One region of the Streptomyces sp. UF-297 genome, then DNA from elsewhere that is predicted to be linked to it. Evidence: riboswitches for the same ligand, from Rfam matches in the RefSeq annotation. Region 1 holds a riboswitch; each other region holds the start of a gene.

Region 1 (4,194 bases):
GGCGTGTATGTGGCGGGTTTTGCCGGGTCGCATCCGTTGGCGAAGAAGATCGGGGCTTGGCCCTCGGTGATTGCGGTGGCGGGGGTTGTTGCCGCGACGTCATGGGTGGTTGCCGACCGTCGGGCCTGACACGTACGCAAGAGACGTGCGCGATACGTACGCGCGAGGGCGGCCGGATACCGATGGGTGTCCGGCCGCCCTCGTACGTGGGTGACGCCTTACGCGGAAGCCTCCGTGAGGAGGGCGAGGTCCGCGGAGGTGAGATTCAGGTCGAAGAGGGCCAGCAGGGCCGGGAGTTGGGTGGTGGTGCGGGCGCTGGCCAGGGGGGCGGCGACGGTGGGCTGGGCCGCGAGCCAGGCGAGGGCGACGGTGGAGAGTTCGGCGTTGTGGGCGGCGGCGACCGTGTCGAGGGCGGTCAGGACGCGGCGGCCGCGGTCGGTGGCGAGGTACTCGGCGGCCGTGGAGGAACGGGCGCTGTCCACGGAGGAGCCGGGGCGGTACTTGCCGGTGAGGAAGCCGGAGGCCAGGGCGTAGTAAGGGACGGTGGCGAGGTCGTGGCGGGCGGCCACGTCGGCCAGTTCGCCCTCGTAGGTGTCGCGGGAGACCAGGTTGTAGTGGGGCTGGAGGGCGACGTAGCGGGCGATGCCCTCGCGCAAGGAGAAGTCCAGGGCCTCCGAAAGACGGGCCGCGGAGATGTTGGAGGCGGCGATCTCACGGACCTTGCCGGCCTTGACGAGGTCGTCGAGGGCGGTGAGGAACTCCTCCACGGGGACGGACTCGTCGTCGTAGTGGGTGTAGTAGAGGTCGATGTAGTCGGTGCGCAGGCGGGTGAGGGACTCGTCCACCGCGGACTTGATGGTGGCGGCGGACAGGCCCTTGTGGTCGGGGAGCGCGCCGACCTTGGTGGCGATGACGACATCGGAGCGGTTGCCGCGCGAGGCGAGCCAGTTGCCGATGACGGTCTCGGACTCGCCGCCCTTGTTGCCGTCCACCCAGTACGAGTACGCGTCGGCGGTGTCGATGAAGTTGCCGCCGCCGGCGACGTAGGCGTCCAGTACGGCGAAGGACTCCGCCTCGTCCGCGGTCCAGCCGAAGACGTTGCCGCCGAGGGCGAGAGGGGAGACGGAGAGGGAGCCGATGGACCTGGGGGTGGGAGTCGGAGCCGGAGTGGTCGTCGCGGTCTGCTTACTCGTAGCCATGCCTTTGTTCAGCGAGGGGTGGGAGGGGTTTATTCCATTCCGTCGGAGCGCGCCCCAACAGGACATCGGTGAGCGCCGGTGAGCGCCGGTAAGCGCCGGTAAGCGCCGGTAAGCGCCGGTAAGCGCCGACGAGCGTCAGATGCCGATGCCGTGGCTGCGCATCCACGGTGCCGGGTCGACCGGTGCGCCGCCGCCCGGACGGATCTCCAGGTGGAGGTGCGGCCCGGTGACATTGCCCGTGGCACCGACGCGGCCGATCACATCGCCGGTGGCGACCTTCCCGGAGACGCGGACCATGGACGACAGATGGCAGTACCAGACCTCGGTGCCGTCCTGAAGGGTGAGCACGATGCGGTAGCCGTACGCGCCGGCCCAGCCCGCCTGCGTGATCGTGCCGGAGTGCAGTGCCTTGACGGGGGTGCCGGTCGGGGCGGCGAAGTCCTGTCCCGTGTGGTTGGCCGACCAGCGGTCGCCGGCCTGGCCGAAGCTCGCGGTCAGGGTGTACGAGGTGAGCGGGAGCGTGTAGCTCTTGGCCAGTTCGGCCAGGCGCTCGGCCTCGGCCTTCTTGCGGGCGGCGGCCGCCGCCTTCCGCTCGGCCTCGCGCTGGGCCTCCTTCTTGGCGGCCTCCTCGGCGGCAGCGGCCTTCTCCGCCTTGCGCTGCTTGTCGGCCGCCTCCTGCTCGGCCCGGCGCACGGCCGCCTGCTGCGCCGCCTCGCGCTCCTCCTGTGCGGCGGCGTCCTGCTGCCGTTCGGCCTGCTGCATGATGCGCGAGAGGAGGGCCGTACTGGCGTCGTGTCCCTGCGCCGCGGCCTCCGGGGAGACGCCCGGCTGGACGACCTGGCCGGAGGACGAAGAGGAACCAGAGGACGAAGAGGAACCGGAGGACAAAGAAGAACCGGAGGGCGAAGAAGGGGAGGAATCCGAAGCTTCCGGAGCATCGTCGGATATCAGGTCGCCGATGCCGGGCAGCGACTCCGCGTCCGGGAGCTTGGCCGCCATGGTGTCGGCGAGGCCGCCCAGGTCGGGCATGGATATCGGCACCGGCGGCTTGTCCTCGGCGGTGGCCATGCCGCTCGCGCCGACCGCCGCGATGACGCCGACGCCCAGGACCGTGCCGCTGCGGGCGAGTCCGCTGTTGCGCTGCTTGCCGACCCGGTGTCTGCCGCGTACGGGGCGTACGGACTCCTCGGTGGGGTTCCACTCCTCCCACGGGCCGTCCCCGGCGCCGGGAGCGCCGGCGTGGTCATCGGCGCCGCCGACGGCGAAAGGAGTGGCGGCGATGGTCGCCATGACCGCGGTGGACGCAGGATCCGAGAGGTCGGCGGGGCCGGTGGCACCGGCGGCGCGGGGCTCGAAGCCGTACGCGGACGAAGGCTCGGGGGCGGGCCTGTTGGACGCCACGGGGGCGCACTCCTTTCCTTCCTTCTCACCTACCGGGTTAGCTGTCGGGCTCGGAGCAGGAAGGTCTCCTACGGGCGGCCTCTGGTGGGAGAGGCGTCCGATTCACCCCAGGGTGGTGGTTCCCCGGTTCCCTCGGCACGGCTGGCGACGCAATGGTGGACGATGCGGCGGCTGATGGCGCGGGGACGCGGGACAGCAGTCGCGCATGGTGCACCTGATGCAGTTGGCAATCGCGCGTACGGGATTCGGCGTAGGCGCACGGTGCCGCCTCTTGCGACGGCTGGGACGACCGCGCTCCGTTATCGGACAGTAATAGACGGCGCGGTCGGATACCAAGCGTTCCCCGGAATCGGCCGCAGGTTTGGCAGGCATTTATGCTCCCAATACATCGCATACATGGGTGAGTTGGGGCGCGCATCCCAAACGATCTTCCCCGGATTGTGCACCAGTCGTTACGCGGAGGGGTGTATGGCAGTTACGGATCGTGAGGGCAGTAACGTCTGATCATGGTCGTCAACAGTGCGCAGGCAGTGGCGGATCGGTACCGGGACTTCTCCCGGCAGCAGGCGAGGGGGCAGTCCGAGGCGTACGAGGAGCTGACCGACCGGATCAGCCGGGACCAGGAGCTGTGCGATCTGCTCTCCGCCACGCTCCCCGACGGCAACAAGCAGCAGCCCAACCTCCTGCTCGCCGCGGTCCGTTACCTCGACGGCCCGCACGCCGAGCAGGGCCCGCGCGGCGAGGCCGCCTACCGGGGCTGGCGCGAGTGGACCGTACGCCACTGGGACGCCGTGCGCGAGGTGATGCTGCGGCGCTCCACCCAGACCAACGAGCCCGCGCGCTGCGCCACGCTCCTGCCGCTGCTGGCCCAACTCCCCCAGCCGCTCGCGCTGATCGAGGTCGGCGCCTCGGCCGGGCTGTGCCTGCACCCGGACCGCTACCGCTACCGCTACGACGACCGGCCGGAGTTCGGCGCGGCGGGCAGCCCCGCGGTCTTCCCCTGCCGTACGAGCCCGGGCACGCCCGTCCCCGACCGGCTCCCCGAGATCGTCTGGCGCGCGGGCATCGACCTCGATCCGCTGGACACCTCCGACCCCGAGGACGTGCGCTGGCTCCAGGCGCTGATCTGGCCGGGCGCGACGGACCTGCGGCGGCAGCGGCAGCTGGCGGCCATCGAGGCGGTACGCGCCACGGAAGCCGTACGGTCCGCGCGGGCCCCCCTCCTGGTACGCGGCGACCTCCTCGACGAGCTGCCCGCGCTCGCCGCCCAGGCCCCGCCCGAGGCGACGCTCGTCGTCTTCCACACCTCCGTGCTGACCTACCTGCCGCTGGAGCGCCGCGAGGAGTTCGCCCGGCTCGTACGGTCGCTGTTCGCGCGGCGGCCCGGGCACTGGATCTCCAACGAGCACCACAGCGTGCTGCCCTGGATCGCGGCCCCGCGCCCCGCGGAGGAGGGCCTGCTCACGCTCTCGCTCGACGAGCGGCCCGTGGCCCATACGGCACAGCACGGGCAGAGCATCCACTGGCTGCCCTGAGGCTGCGCCGCTGGCTGCCCTGCAGCGCCGCCCGGCATCAGACCTGCCGTGACGACCGC
Region 2 (4,194 bases), on a different contig from region 1:
CAGGCGCTGCTGGCCACCGGCATCGAGGAACTGCTGCGCTACGACGGCCCGGTGGAGCTGGCCACCTGGCGGTTCGCCACCCAGGACCTGACGCTGGGCGGGCAGCGCATCGCCGAGGGCGACCCGGTGCTGGTCGTGCTGGCCGCCGCCGACCGCGACCCCGAGCGCTTCACCGCGCCCGACACCCTGGACCTGTCCCGCCGCGACAACCAGCACCTCGGGTACGGGCACGGCATCCACTACTGCCTGGGCGCGCCGCTGGCCCGCCTGGAAGGACAGACGGCGCTGGCGACGCTGCTGACCCGGCTACCCGATATCCGACTTGCCGCACAACCGGATGATTTGCGCTGGCGGGGCGGCCTCATCATGCGGGGGCTGCGGGCCCTCCCGGTGGAGTTCACTCCCCCTCAGAAGTGACGGGTCGTCAGCGGCGTGACCTTTGCGTGATCTCCACTACACCGGCTTGAGACCGTCACGGCCCGCCGCTACCGTCAGCCAACTGAGGGCCTGCGCCCGAACCCCGGCCGGGCGCGCGCCACCCGGCACGCACGCTCGCCGCGTTGCCGAAATGCCCTAGTAGCTCCGCTACGAGGACATCCCGGCGCCTTGCGATCGCACGCACCAGAGGGCGCACGCTGATCCGACCGGGGTGCAGACGCAGGCTCTGGCGCCTGCGCCCGAACCCGGCACAGGTTCGGGCGCGGCCTCCGACAACTCAACCGCCGCTCGAAAGGCAACCGCATGCGCTCCGGGAACGGACGACACCGCCGCCCCCGTCAAGCTCCGGCCATCTTCGTCACGGCGGGAGTGACCGGCGCGGGCATCGCCCTGCCGCTGTTCGCGGCGAGCGGCGCCCAGGCCGCCGACACCGCGACCTGGGACCGCGTGGCCCAGTGTGAGAGCGGCGGCGTGTGGAGCGCCGCCGGCAACGGCTTCTACGGCGGGCTCGGGCTGACCCTGAAGAAGTGGGAGCAGTACGGCGGCACCGCGTACGCCGCGCGCCCCGACCTGGCCAGCCGCTCCCAGCAGATAGCCGTGGCCGAGACGATCCTGGCCCACGAGGGGCCGGGCGCCTGGTCGAGCTGCGCCGCGGGCGCCGGGCTGGTCAAGGGCGGAAAGGGGCCGGAGGTCGACCCGGGCGGCACGCACACGCCCGCGCCCTCGACGCCGTCCCCTTCTTCCCCCTCTTCCCCTTCCTCTCCTTCTCCCTCCCCTTCCCCTTCTTCCCCCGGTGGGCCGGGGGAGCCGGGTGAGTCGGGCAGCACCGGCAGGACCGGCGGGTCCACAGGCTCCGAGGGCCGCGGCGGCCAGGACGGCGCCGGTCGGGACTCCGGTTCCGGTTCCGGCTCCGAGTCCGGTTCCGGTTCGGGTTCCACCGACCCCGGTACGGACCCGAGCGCTCCCGCCACCCCGTCCCCCGACCCGTCCCCCACGCAGACCGACCCCGCCACCCCGCCGCCCGCCAAGGGCAAGCACCGCGGCGACGCGGACCCGCGCGAGGACACCGGCGCGGGCCGCGACACGGACCGCGGCACGGGCCGGCACGCGGGCGGGGACGGCCGTACGGGCGAGCAGGGCCGCACGGGAGAGGGGCGCGGCGGCGACGGGGGCGGCCGCTCCGGCGGCGGCGAGCGGCACCCCTCGCGCGGCGGTGACGCCGGGCGCGGCGGGGCGGGCTCCGAAGGCGGCTACACCGTACGGTCCGGTGACAGCCTGTCGGCCATCGCAGCGGCCCATGAGGTGCCCGGAGGCTGGCCCGCGCTCTACGCGGCGAACGAATCGGTCATCGGCTCCGATCCCGACCTCATTCACCCAGGTCAGAGCCTCGATCTGGACCCCGGATCAAGGTAGTTAGAGGCCCTTTGCCCGTTTTGGCGAAAGTGAGACATGGGTCTCGTTCGGTGCTGGCGTGTCCCGCGCGTCCGTTGTTTCCAAACCGCGCCCGACCTGCGGAAATGTGAGCATCCTGTGATCAAAAGCTGTCAACTGGCCTCAGAAGTAGGGGTTTGAACAGGCCGGGTGTTCCTGTTTACGGTCATCACCGCTCGCCAAAGCGGGCCCTTGGATCACACGCCTAATCCTGCCGGTGATCCGAGGCAGTCGACGCGCAAGCGCCGAAGGCAGGAGCGGGGGACCCAGGTAAGTGCCGGTCCGACCGGCTTGGGGTGAAGCCGTGTGTGAAGCACACACGGCCGGGCAACTCACACGGCCCGAACCCGACAGCTCACCTCGTAGGCGTCGGTGAGGAAACGAACCATGCTTTCTGCCAAGGGCAAGCACCGTCGTCCGTCCAAGGCCGTCCGCGTCGCCACGCTGGCCGGCGTCGCCGGTGCCGCTGTGGCCGTGCCGCTGATGGGCGCCACTTCCGCCAACGCCGCTTCGGTCTCCACCTGGGAGAAGGTCGCCCAGTGCGAGTCCGGCAACAACTGGTCGATCAACACCGGTAACGGCTACTACGGCGGCCTGCAGTTCTCCAAGTCCAGCTGGCTCGCCGCGGGCGGTGGCAAGTACGCCCCGACCGCCAACCTGGCCTCCAAGAGCCAGCAGATAGCCGTCGCCGAGCGCCTGCTCCAGATCCAGGGCCCGGGTGCCTGGGCCTGCGCCCCCGGCACCGGTCTGTCGAAGGGTGGCCCCAAGGCCAACGTCGACGCCTCCGGCAGCTCCGCCAAGAGCTACACCGCGCCGAAGAAGCAGAAGGCCGCCCCGCAGCCGCAGCGCCACGTCGAGAAGCAGGCCCCCAAGGCCAAGACCCCGGCCCCGGCCCCGACGACCCAGGCCGCGCCGAAGAAGTCGACCGGCAAGGGCAACTACACCGTCAAGTCCGGTGACACCCTCTCCAAGATCGCGGCTGCCCACGGCACCAACTGGAAGAAGATCTACGAGAACAACAAGTCCGTCATCGGCGGCAACCCGAACCTGATCTTCCCGGGCCAGAGCCTCAACGTCTGAGACCTCTGAGGCGCCCTGGCGCCACCCCCGTCCCCGTCCCCCGACGGAGACTCCACGGGCCCCGAAATTTCCGGAGATCCGCGCGCACGGCGGTGTGTACGGACCCGGAACCGGGGCACCCGAGGATCCGGGAAACCGCTCTTCCCGCGAGACAACCCCGCCCGACGCGTACCTCCCCCGAACGCGTCGAGGCGGGGTTTCTCCGTTGCCGGGGCCGGGCCCTGCCGCCCCCGCACCTGGTCGTCACCCAGCGGCTACCGGATATTTCTCCGTTCAGCGAACAATGCACCCATCCATCCCGTGAACAGGGCCTTTGGCCCTGTTTTCGTCCCACGGGCCGGGCGGTGGGCGAGCGAAGCCGCCGCAGGCCGTTAGGCTCGTGCTGCAGAACTTCAGACACCCATGAAGGAGACAACGTGCCGTCCATCGACGTCGTCGTAGCTCGCGAGATTCTCGACTCGCGAGGCAATCCCACGGTCGAGGTCGAGGTCGGCCTCGACGACGGCAGCACGGGCCGTGCCGCCGTTCCGTCCGGCGCCTCCACCGGTGCCTTCGAGGCCATCGAACTCCGCGACGGCGACCCCAACCGCTACGGCGGCAAGGGCGTCGAGAAGGCCGTCCTGGCCGTCATCGAGCAGATCGGCCCGGAGCTGGTCGGCTACGACGCCACCGAGCAGCGCCTGATCGACCAGGCCATGTTCGACCTGGACGCCACCGACAACAAGGGCTCGCTGGGCGCCAACGCCATCCTGGGCGTCTCCCTGGCCGTGGCGCACGCCGCCTCCGAGGCCAGCGACCTGCCGCTGTTCCGCTACCTGGGCGGCCCCAACGCGCACGTCCTGCCCGTCCCGATGATGAACATCCTCAACGGTGGGTCGCACGCCGACTCCAACGTGGACATCCAGGAGTTCATGATCGCCCCGATCGGCGCGGAGTCCTTCTCCGAGGCGCTGCGCTGGGGCACCGAGGTCTACCACACCCTCAAGAAGGTCCTGAAGGCCAAGGGCCTGGCCACCGGCCTGGGCGACGAGGGCGGCTTCGCCCCCAACCTCGGCTCCAACCGCGAGGCCCTGGACCTGATCCTGGAGGCCATCAAGGAAGCCGGTTACGCCCCCGGCCAGGACATCGCGCTCGCGCTGGACGTCGCCGCCTCCGAGTTCTACAAGGACGGCAAGTACCTCTTCGAGGGCAAGGAGCGCTCCGCCGCCGAGATGACGGAGTACTACGAGGAGCTCGTGGCGGCCT
Region 3 (4,194 bases), on a different contig from region 1:
GAGGCCGGGTTGTAGGACGGCTGCCCCCACGCGCTGCGCATCGTGGAACGGGTCAGATAGAGCCGCTCGCGGGCGCGCGTGATGCCGACATAGGCCAGCCGGCGCTCCTCCTCCAGCTCCTTGGTCTGGCCCAGCGCGCGCATGTGCGGGAAGACGCCGTCCTCCATGCCGGTGAGGAAGACGACCGGGAACTCCAGGCCCTTGGCGGTGTGGAGGGTCATGAGCGTGATGACGCCGCTGCCCTCCTCGTCCTCGTCGGGGATCTGGTCGGAGTCGGCGACCAGGGCGACCTGCTCCAGGAAGTCGGCGAGGGTGCCGCCCGCCGCGGCGCCACCCGATTCCGCGGCGTCCCCGCCGCGGTCCTGCTCGAACTCCAGGGCCACGGCGGCGAGTTCCTGGAGGTTCTCGATCCGGGTCTCGTCCTGCGGGTCGGTGGAGGCCTGGAGCTCGGCGAGATAGCCCGTGCGCTCCAGCACCGCCTCCAGGACGGTGGCGGGCCCCGCGCCGGACTCGACGATGGTGCGCAGCTCCTCCATGAGGACGTTGAAGCGCTTGACGGCGTTGGCGGAGCGGGCCGCCATGCCGTACGCCTCGTCGACCCGGCGCAGCGCCTGCGGGAAGCTGATCTTCTCGCGCTGGGCGAGGGCGTCGATCATCGCCTCGGCGCGCTCGCCGATGCCGCGCTTGGGGACGTTGAGGATCCGGCGCATCGGGACGGTGTCCTCGGGGTTGGCCAGCACCCGCAGGTACGCCAGGATGTCGCGGACTTCCTTGCGCTCGTAGAAGCGCACACCGCCGACGACCTTGTAGGGCAGGCCGACGCGGATGAAGACCTCTTCGAAGACACGGGACTGGGCGTTGGTGCGGTAGAAGACCGCGACATCGCCCGCCTTGGCGTCCCCGGCGTCGGTGAGCCGGTCGATCTCGTCGGCGACGAACTGCGCCTCGTCGTGCTCGGTGTCGGCGACGTAGCCGGTGATGGACGGGCCCGCGCCGGCGTCCGTCCACAGGTTCTTCGGGCGGCGGTTCTCGTTGCGCTCGATGACGGCGTTGGCCGCGGACAGGATCGTCTGCGAGGAGCGGTAGTTCTGCTCCAGCAGGATCGTGGTGGCGTCCGGGTAGTCCTCCTCGAACTGGAGGATGTTGCGGATCGTGGCGCCGCGGAAGGCGTAGATGGACTGGTCGGCGTCGCCGACCACGCACAGTTCGGCGGCCGGGGTCTCGGGGGTGTCCGGGCCGACCAGTTCGCGTACGAGGGTGTACTGGGCGTGGTTGGTGTCCTGGTACTCGTCCACGAGGACGTGCCGGAAGCGGCGGCGGTAGTGCTCGGCGACATCGGGGAAGGCCTGCAGCAGGCTGACCGTGGTCATGATGATGTCGTCGAAGTCCAGGGCGTTGGCCTCGCGCAGCCGCGCCTGGTAGAGGGCGTACGCCTGCGCCAGGGTCTTCTCGAAGCCGTCGGCGGCCGTCCCGGCGAAGGTCTCCTCGTCGATGAGCTCGTTCTTGAGGTTGGAGATCTTCGCGCTGAAGGACTTGGGCGGGAAGCGCTTGGGGTCCAGATCCAGATCGCGGCAGACCAGGGCCATCAGGCGCTTGGAGTCGGCGGCGTCGTAGATCGAGAAGGAGGAGGTGAAGCCGAGCTTCTTGGACTCCCTGCGCAGGATGCGTACGCAGGCGCTGTGGAAGGTGGAGACCCACATGGCGCTCGCGCGCGGGCCGACCAGCTCCTCGACGCGCTCGCGCATCTCGCCCGCGGCCTTGTTGGTGAAGGTGATCGCGAGGATCTGGCCGGGGTGGACGCCGCGCGCGCCGAGCAGATGCGCGATGCGGTGGGTCAGCACCCGGGTCTTGCCGGAGCCGGCGCCGGCCACGATCAGCAGCGCGCCGCCGCTGTGCACCACGGCGGCCTTCTGCTGGTCGTTGAGGCCCTCCAGCAGCGCGGCGGGGTCGACGGCGGGCCGGGCCGCGCCGTCGCGGTAATACGTCTCCCGGTCCACGGGCGCGTCGAAAGCGCCCCCGAAGAGATCCGCCGGGATCTCCTCCTGGCTCGGACCACCCTCGTCCTCGGGAGGGGGCGGGGGTCCCTCGTCCTTGGGGTCGAGGTCCGCCAGGAAGCTGTCGTCAAAGAGGCTGCTCATCGCTCACCGAGTCTAGGCCGCCCCGGTGACAACCGGCTGCGGAGTCGGCGAACCGGCGTCCCGAACGCGACATCCCGGTCACCGTCGCGGCCGACCGCGCCAAGGTCACGAAAAGGTTTCGGGCATATCGAACATCAGCCTTCACAGGGGCCTCAGAAGTTGGCTAGCGTGCTCGCCCGGGCAGCCCGTCCCTCCGCGGTCGACAGCGTCCGCACGGGCCGCTCCCGCCGAGTCCGGCCCTGCCCCCACAGCATCCGGAGCCGGGGACCCACCATGCGCAACCGGGGCGAATCGGCCACCGTACGGAGCCTCGTACGGACCGTAGGGCACGCCTTCCGAGGGGCACACCCCCAGACCGCCCGAGCCCGACAGCTAACCCGGTAGGCGGTCCACGGAAGGAGTCGCCGGCCTTGGCGTCGCACCGCAAGCCGCGCACCCGAATACTCACCTCGTCCGGCAGCCGTACCGCCGCCGGGCTCACCACCGCCGCGCTGGCCTCCCTCACGCTGCTCTCCCAGACCGCGAACGCGGCCCCCGCCGAGCCGCGGCAGAGCATCGAGGAGGTCAAGGAGAAGGTCGACGGCCTCTACCGCCAGGCCGAGGTGGCCACGCAGCAGTACAACGGCGCCAAGGAGCGCACCGAGCAGCAGCGCCACAAGGTCGAGGGCCTGCTCGACGAGACGGCGCGGCGGACGCAGAAGATGAACGACGCCCGGCGGCAACTGGGCACCTTCGCCTCCGCCCAGTACCGCACCGGCGGGCTGAACCCCACGGCGCAGCTGATGCTCGCCAAGGACCCGCAGCAGTTCGCCGAGCGCAGCCACCTCATGGAGCGGCTGACCGGGCGGCAGCAGCAGGCCGTCGCGGACTATCAGGAGCAGCAGACGGCGGCCGCGCGCCGGCGCGCCGAGGCGACCCGCAGCCTGGAGAAGCTCCAGGAGTCCCAGAGAGCGCTGCGCGAGTCCAAGAAGTCCGTGCAGGACAAGCTGGCCGAGGCCCGGCAGCTGCTGTCGCGGCTGACCGCGCAGGAGAAGGCGCGGCTGGCGGAGCTGGAGCGCAAGAAGGAGGCCGAGGCCCGGCGCAAGGCCGAGGAACTGGCCCGCAAACAGGCCGAGGAGGCCCGCAAGGAGCGGGAGCGGCAGCAGGAGCGGGAGCGGCAGCAGGAGGGCAACGACGGCGGCCAGGGGCCGGGCCGGACGGACGGCGGCGGGTCGGGGCAGACCGACGGCGGCGGTTCCGGGCAGACGGACGGCTCGTACGCGGCCAAGGCCGAGAAGGCGATCGCCTTCGCCCGCGCCCAGATGGGCAAGCCCTACGTCTGGGGCGCCACCGGCCCCAACTCCTATGACTGCTCCGGCCTGACGCAGGCGGCGTGGAAGGCGGCGGGCGTGGATCTGCCGCGTACCACCTGGGACCAGGTCAAGGTGGGCCAGCGGGTGTCCACCAGCAGCCTCAAGCCCGGTGACCTGGTGTTCTTCTACAACGACATCAGCCATGTCGGGATGTACATCGGCGACGGCAAGATGATCCACGCGCCCAAGCCCGGCGCCAGCGTCCGCGTCGAGTCGATCTACTACATGCCGATCTACGGGAACGTACGGCCCGCGTGATACGGCCCGCGTGATACGGCCCCATGAACGACGAGTGCCCCGGACCGCTCAGCAGTCCGGGGCACTCGGCCGAAGTCAGGGGCGGGACCTCACGTCCACAGCACGGCGATGAAGATGTTGACGACCGTCAGCAGGCCCACGGCGCCGAAGAGCGGCTTGTCGATCTTCTCCTCGTCGCGCTTGACGTAGACCAGGGCCAGCACGACCACCAGTACGGCCAGCTTGATGCCGATCTTGATGTTGTTGACGGTGTGGTCCTGGGCCTGGTTGAGGCCGACCAGGGCGATGCCGGTCACCAGCATCGTCAGCGCGCCGTGCAGCATGGCGGGCGTGAAGCGGGCGGTACCCGCGCTCATCGCCTTCATCTGGGTCAGGAAGCCGCCGAGCAGCGAGGCGATGCCGATGATGTGCAGGCCGACGAAGACATGGGTTACTACGTCCATAGT
Region 4 (4,194 bases), on a different contig from region 1:
AGCAGACCCTGGCGTGGATCGAGAAGTACTTCGGCTCCATCCCCTCCCACGACGGCAAGCAGCCGCCGCGCGACGGCTCGCTGCCCGACGTCATCGGCCAGGAGCTGCGCGAGGTCGTCGAGGAAGAGGTGCCCTCGCGCGCCCTGATGGCCGCCTACCGCCTGCCCCAGGACGGCACCCGTGAGGCGGACGCCGCCGACCTGGCGCTGACCGTGCTCGGCGGCGGGGAGTCCTCCCGCCTCTACAACCGCCTGGTGCGCAGGGACCGCAGCGCGGTCGCGGCCGGCTTCGGCCTGCTGCGGCTGGCCGGCGCGCCCTCGCTGGGCTGGCTGGACGTGAAGACCTCCGGCGGCGTGGAGGTCCCCGACATCGAGCGGGCCGTGGACGAGGAGCTGGCCCGCTTCGCCGAGGAGGGCCCCAGCCCCGAGGAGATGGAGCGCGCACAGGCCCAGCTGGAGCGCGAGTGGCTGGACCGGCTGGCCACCGTCAGCGGCCGCGCCGACGAACTGTGCCGCTTCGCCGTGCTGTTCGGCGACCCGCAGCTCGCCCTGACCGCGGTCCAGCGCGTACTGGACATCACCCCGCAGGAGGTGCAGGAGGTCGCCAAGGCCCGGCTGCGCCCCGACAACCGCGCGGTGCTCGTGTACGAGCCGGTCGCCGGCGCCGGTGCGGACGCCGACGAGAACGACGACGAGGAGGCGGCGAAGTGAGCGACGCCGTGACCAGCACCATGACCTTCCACCCGCAGCCGCAGGCCGGCGCGCCCAAGCCGTGGGCCTTCCCGGCCCCCGAGCGCGGGCAGCTGCCCAACGGGCTGACCGTGCTGCGCAGCCACCGCCCCGGCCAGCAGGTCGTCGCCGTCGAGGTCAACCTCGTCGCGCCGCTGGACGCCGAGCCCGAGGGCCTGGACGGCGTCGCCACGATCATGGCGCGCGCCCTGTCCGAGGGCACCGACAAGCACGACGCCGAGGAGTTCGCCGCCGAGCTGGAGCGCTGCGGCGCCACCCTGGACGCGCACGCCGACCACCCCGGCCTGCGGGTCTCCCTGGAGGTGCCCGCCTCCCGCCTGGACAAGGCGCTGGGCCTGCTGGCCGACGCCCTGCGCGCCCCGGCCTTCGCGGACAGCGAGATCGAGCGCCTGGTGGGCAACCGCCTGGACGAGATCCCGCACGAGCTGGCCAACCCCGCCCGGCGCGCCGCGATGGCCCTGTCCAAGGAGCTCTTCGCGGCCACCTCCCGGATGTCCCGGCCCCGCCAGGGCACCCAGGAAACGGTCGAGCGCATCGACGCGGCCGCCGTACGCGCCTTCTACGAGGCCCATGTACGGCCCGCCACCGCGACCGCCGTGATCGTCGGCGACTTCACCGGCGTGGACGTGGACCAGGCCCTGGCGGACTCCCTCGGCGCCTGGACCGGCTCCACCGCCGAGCCCGTCGCGGCCACGCCCATCACCGCGGACGACACCGGCCGCGTGGTGATCGTGGACCGCCCCGGCGCCGTACAGACCCAGCTCCTGATCGGCCGTATCGGCGCCGACCGGCACGACCGCGTCTGGCCGGCCCAGGTGCTGGGCACGTACTGCCTGGGCGGCACGCTCACCTCCCGCCTGGACCGCGTCCTGCGCGAGGAGAAGGGCTACACCTACGGCGTGCGCGCCTTCGGGCAGGTGCTGCGCTCCTCTGGGGACGGCACGGGCGCCGCGATGCTGGCCATCAGCGGCTCGGTCGACACCGCCTCCACGGGCCCCGCGCTGGAGGACCTGTGGAAGGTGCTGCGGACCCTGGCGGCCGAGGGCCTGACCGACGCCGAGCGCGATGTGGCCGTGCAGAACCTCGTCGGGGTCGCCCCGCTGAAGTACGAGACCGCCGCCGCCGTCGCCGGGACGCTCGCCGACCAGGTCGAGCAGCACCTCCCGGACGACTTCCAGGCGCAGCTGTACGCACGGCTGGCGGAGACCGGCACGGTCGAGGCGACCGCCGCCGCCGTCAACGCCTTCCCCGTGGACCGGCTCGTCACGGTCCTGGTGGGCGACGCCTCCGAGATCGCCGAGCCCGTGCGGGCGCTGGGCATCGGCGAGGTGACGGTCGTCAGCAGCTGACGCCACCGCCGAGCGGACGCGGGGCCCGGGGTGCGAGCGCACTCCGGGCCCCGCGTTTGTCCCATTTGTTGGCGCTGGTTGCTTGTTGCCCATGTGGCGTACGGCACAAAGCACGGGTTCTGTTTGCCGATTGAAAGACGGGCCGTTTAGCGTCAATCCCGCTGTCCGTCAGATGTGAGCCGCACCCGCGGCGCCGGGCAGCCATCGCCGAGTCCCCGTACGGCGCGAGCCAGGGGAGCCGGGGACCCACCGTCCCCTGGGGTGAATCGGACTCCTTCCAGGAGGAGTTCGTAGGAGACCTTCCTGCTCCGAACCCGTCAGCTAACCCGGTAGGCGAGAAGGAAGGAAAGGACGAAGCCAGCACATGGCCTTCACCCGTGCCACCGGGAAGCACCGCCGTCCGAGCCGTACCGCTCGTACGACCCGCAACATCGCCGGCATAGCCACGCTCGCCGCCTCCGGCGTCGTCGCCTCCGTCGCCTCCCCGGCCATGGCCGCCACCGCGGACGACAGCGCCCAGGACACCGGCACCCTGAAGACCATCGTCATCAGCGACGAGATGGCCGACGTGGTCGCCGAGCAGGCCGACGCCCAGCGCGAGGCCGCCGAGGCCGACGCCGCCCGCGAGAAGATCGAGGCCGAGGCCGCCCAGCGCGCCGAGGAGGCCAAGCGCAAGGCCGAGGCGAAGGCCAAGCAGGAGCGCGAGGAGAAGGAGCGCGCCGCCCGTGAAGCGGAGCGCAAGCGCCTGCTCTCCTACAACGCGCCGATCGAGGGCTCCTACGTCTCCACCCAGTACAAGGCCTCCAGCGGCCTGTGGTCCTCCGGCAGCCACACCGGCATCGACTTCCACGCCGCCACCGGCACGTCCGTGCACGCGGTCGGCTCGGGCACCGTGGTCGAGGCCGGCCCGGGCGGTGCGTACGGCAACAACATCGTCATCAAGATGAACGACGGCACCTACACCCAGTACGGCCACCTGTCCTCCATCGGCGTCTCGGTCGGCCAGACCGTCACCCCGGGGCAGCAGATAGGCCTGTCGGGCGCCACCGGCAACGTCACCGGCCCGCACCTGCACTTCGAGGCCCGCACCGGCGCCGACTACGGCTCGGACATCGACCCCGTCGCGTACCTGCGCTCGCACGGCGTCAACATCTGAGGCGAACAGCCCCGGCGCATTTCGCGTCCTTCCCCCGACCCCGGCCGGCAGCCCTGCCCGCCGGGGTCGGGGCATTTCGGCGCCGCCGCGTCAGGCCGCCCTCTTCATGGCCAAAAAATATCCATGAATTCACCGGCCCCATGAAAAAGCCGGGCCCTTTCGAATAGAGTCTCAAATTGCCGTCGAGCGGCGGTGTTTCCACGGGATTACGGCGGAGGCGCGGACGATGCGAGGCTCGGTTCCCGGTGACAACGGTGCTGGCGTTCCGGGAGCGGCGAACGCCCCGGGAATTCCCGGGCACGCGGTGTGCGCGGCCATCCGCGACGACATCGTCCGCGGTGCCCTGGCGCCCGGCAGCCGCCTGATCGAGGAGCTGCTGGCCGGCCGCTACGGCGTCTCCCGCGTGCCCGTACGCGAGGCCCTGCGCACCCTGGAGTCCGAGGGCTTCGTCACCACCCGCCGGCACGCGGGCGCCGTGGTGGCCGAGCCCACCGAGCAGGAGGCGGCCGATCTGCTGGACGTGCGCGCCCTGTTGGAGCCGATGGGCGCGGCCCGCGCCGCCGCCCGCCGCACCGAGGCGCACCTGAAGGTGCTGCACGGCCTCGTACGCCTGGGCCGTGAGCGCGCCCGGCACGGCGGCCACGGGGCCGACCTGCGGCGCCTGGACGCCTGGTTCCACCAGACGCTGGCCCAGGCCTGCGGCAGTACGAGCCTGACGGCGCTGCTCACCCAGCTCCGCCGCAAGATCGACTGGATGTACACGGTGGACCCCGCCCGCCTCCCGCCCCCACCCGCCCAAGGAGGCGCCGCGCGCCGCGAATTTCTCGCAGCGCGCGAGGCGGAGTCCTGGCGCGAGCACGGGGCGCTGGTGGACGCGGTGACCCGCGGGGACGCGGAGCGGGCGCGGGCCCTGATGGCCGCGCACATCGAGCGCTCGCTG

The links. Region 1 has a riboswitch for cyclic di-AMP ahead of AC4IJH_RS41715 (M23 family metallopeptidase). Riboswitches for the same ligand answer to the same signal wherever they lie in the genome.
Region 2: linked by a shared signal. The riboswitch ahead of AC4IJH_RS23805 (transglycosylase family protein) and the one ahead of AC4IJH_RS41715 (M23 family metallopeptidase) in region 1 are both predicted to bind cyclic di-AMP.
Region 3: linked by a shared signal. The riboswitch ahead of AC4IJH_RS04555 (C40 family peptidase) and the one ahead of AC4IJH_RS41715 (M23 family metallopeptidase) in region 1 are both predicted to bind cyclic di-AMP.
Region 4: linked by a shared signal. The riboswitch ahead of AC4IJH_RS09195 (M23 family metallopeptidase) and the one ahead of AC4IJH_RS41715 (M23 family metallopeptidase) in region 1 are both predicted to bind cyclic di-AMP.

What each region holds. Positions count from the first base shown of each region.
Region 1 covers NZ_JBSIBZ010000146.1:4,856-9,049, reverse strand. The annotation lists gene AC4IJH_RS41725 (hypothetical protein) at 1-129, shown strand, start outside; gene AC4IJH_RS41720 (aldo/keto reductase) at 219-1,199, opposite strand; gene AC4IJH_RS41715 (M23 family metallopeptidase) at 1,335-2,600, opposite strand; cyclic di-AMP (ydaO/yuaA leader) riboswitch at 2,612-2,757, opposite strand; gene AC4IJH_RS41710 (DUF2332 domain-containing protein) at 3,107-4,135, shown strand.
Region 2 covers NZ_JBSIBZ010000044.1:12,332-16,525, forward strand. The annotation lists gene AC4IJH_RS23795 (cytochrome P450 family protein) at 1-417, shown strand, start outside; gene AC4IJH_RS23800 (LysM peptidoglycan-binding domain-containing protein) at 742-1,851, shown strand; cyclic di-AMP (ydaO/yuaA leader) riboswitch at 2,103-2,253, shown strand; gene AC4IJH_RS23805 (transglycosylase family protein) at 2,257-2,949, shown strand; gene eno (phosphopyruvate hydratase) at 3,366-4,194, shown strand, end outside.
Region 3 covers NZ_JBSIBZ010000004.1:154,519-158,712, reverse strand. The annotation lists gene pcrA (DNA helicase PcrA) at 1-2,138, opposite strand, end outside; cyclic di-AMP (ydaO/yuaA leader) riboswitch at 2,354-2,540, shown strand; gene AC4IJH_RS04555 (C40 family peptidase) at 2,549-3,748, shown strand; gene AC4IJH_RS04550 (hypothetical protein) at 3,838-4,191, opposite strand.
Region 4 covers NZ_JBSIBZ010000011.1:15,456-19,649, forward strand. The annotation lists gene AC4IJH_RS09185 (M16 family metallopeptidase) at 1-710, shown strand, start outside; gene AC4IJH_RS09190 (M16 family metallopeptidase) at 731-2,098, shown strand; cyclic di-AMP (ydaO/yuaA leader) riboswitch at 2,294-2,449, shown strand; gene AC4IJH_RS09195 (M23 family metallopeptidase) at 2,463-3,254, shown strand; gene AC4IJH_RS09200 (GntR family transcriptional regulator) at 3,559-4,194, shown strand, end outside.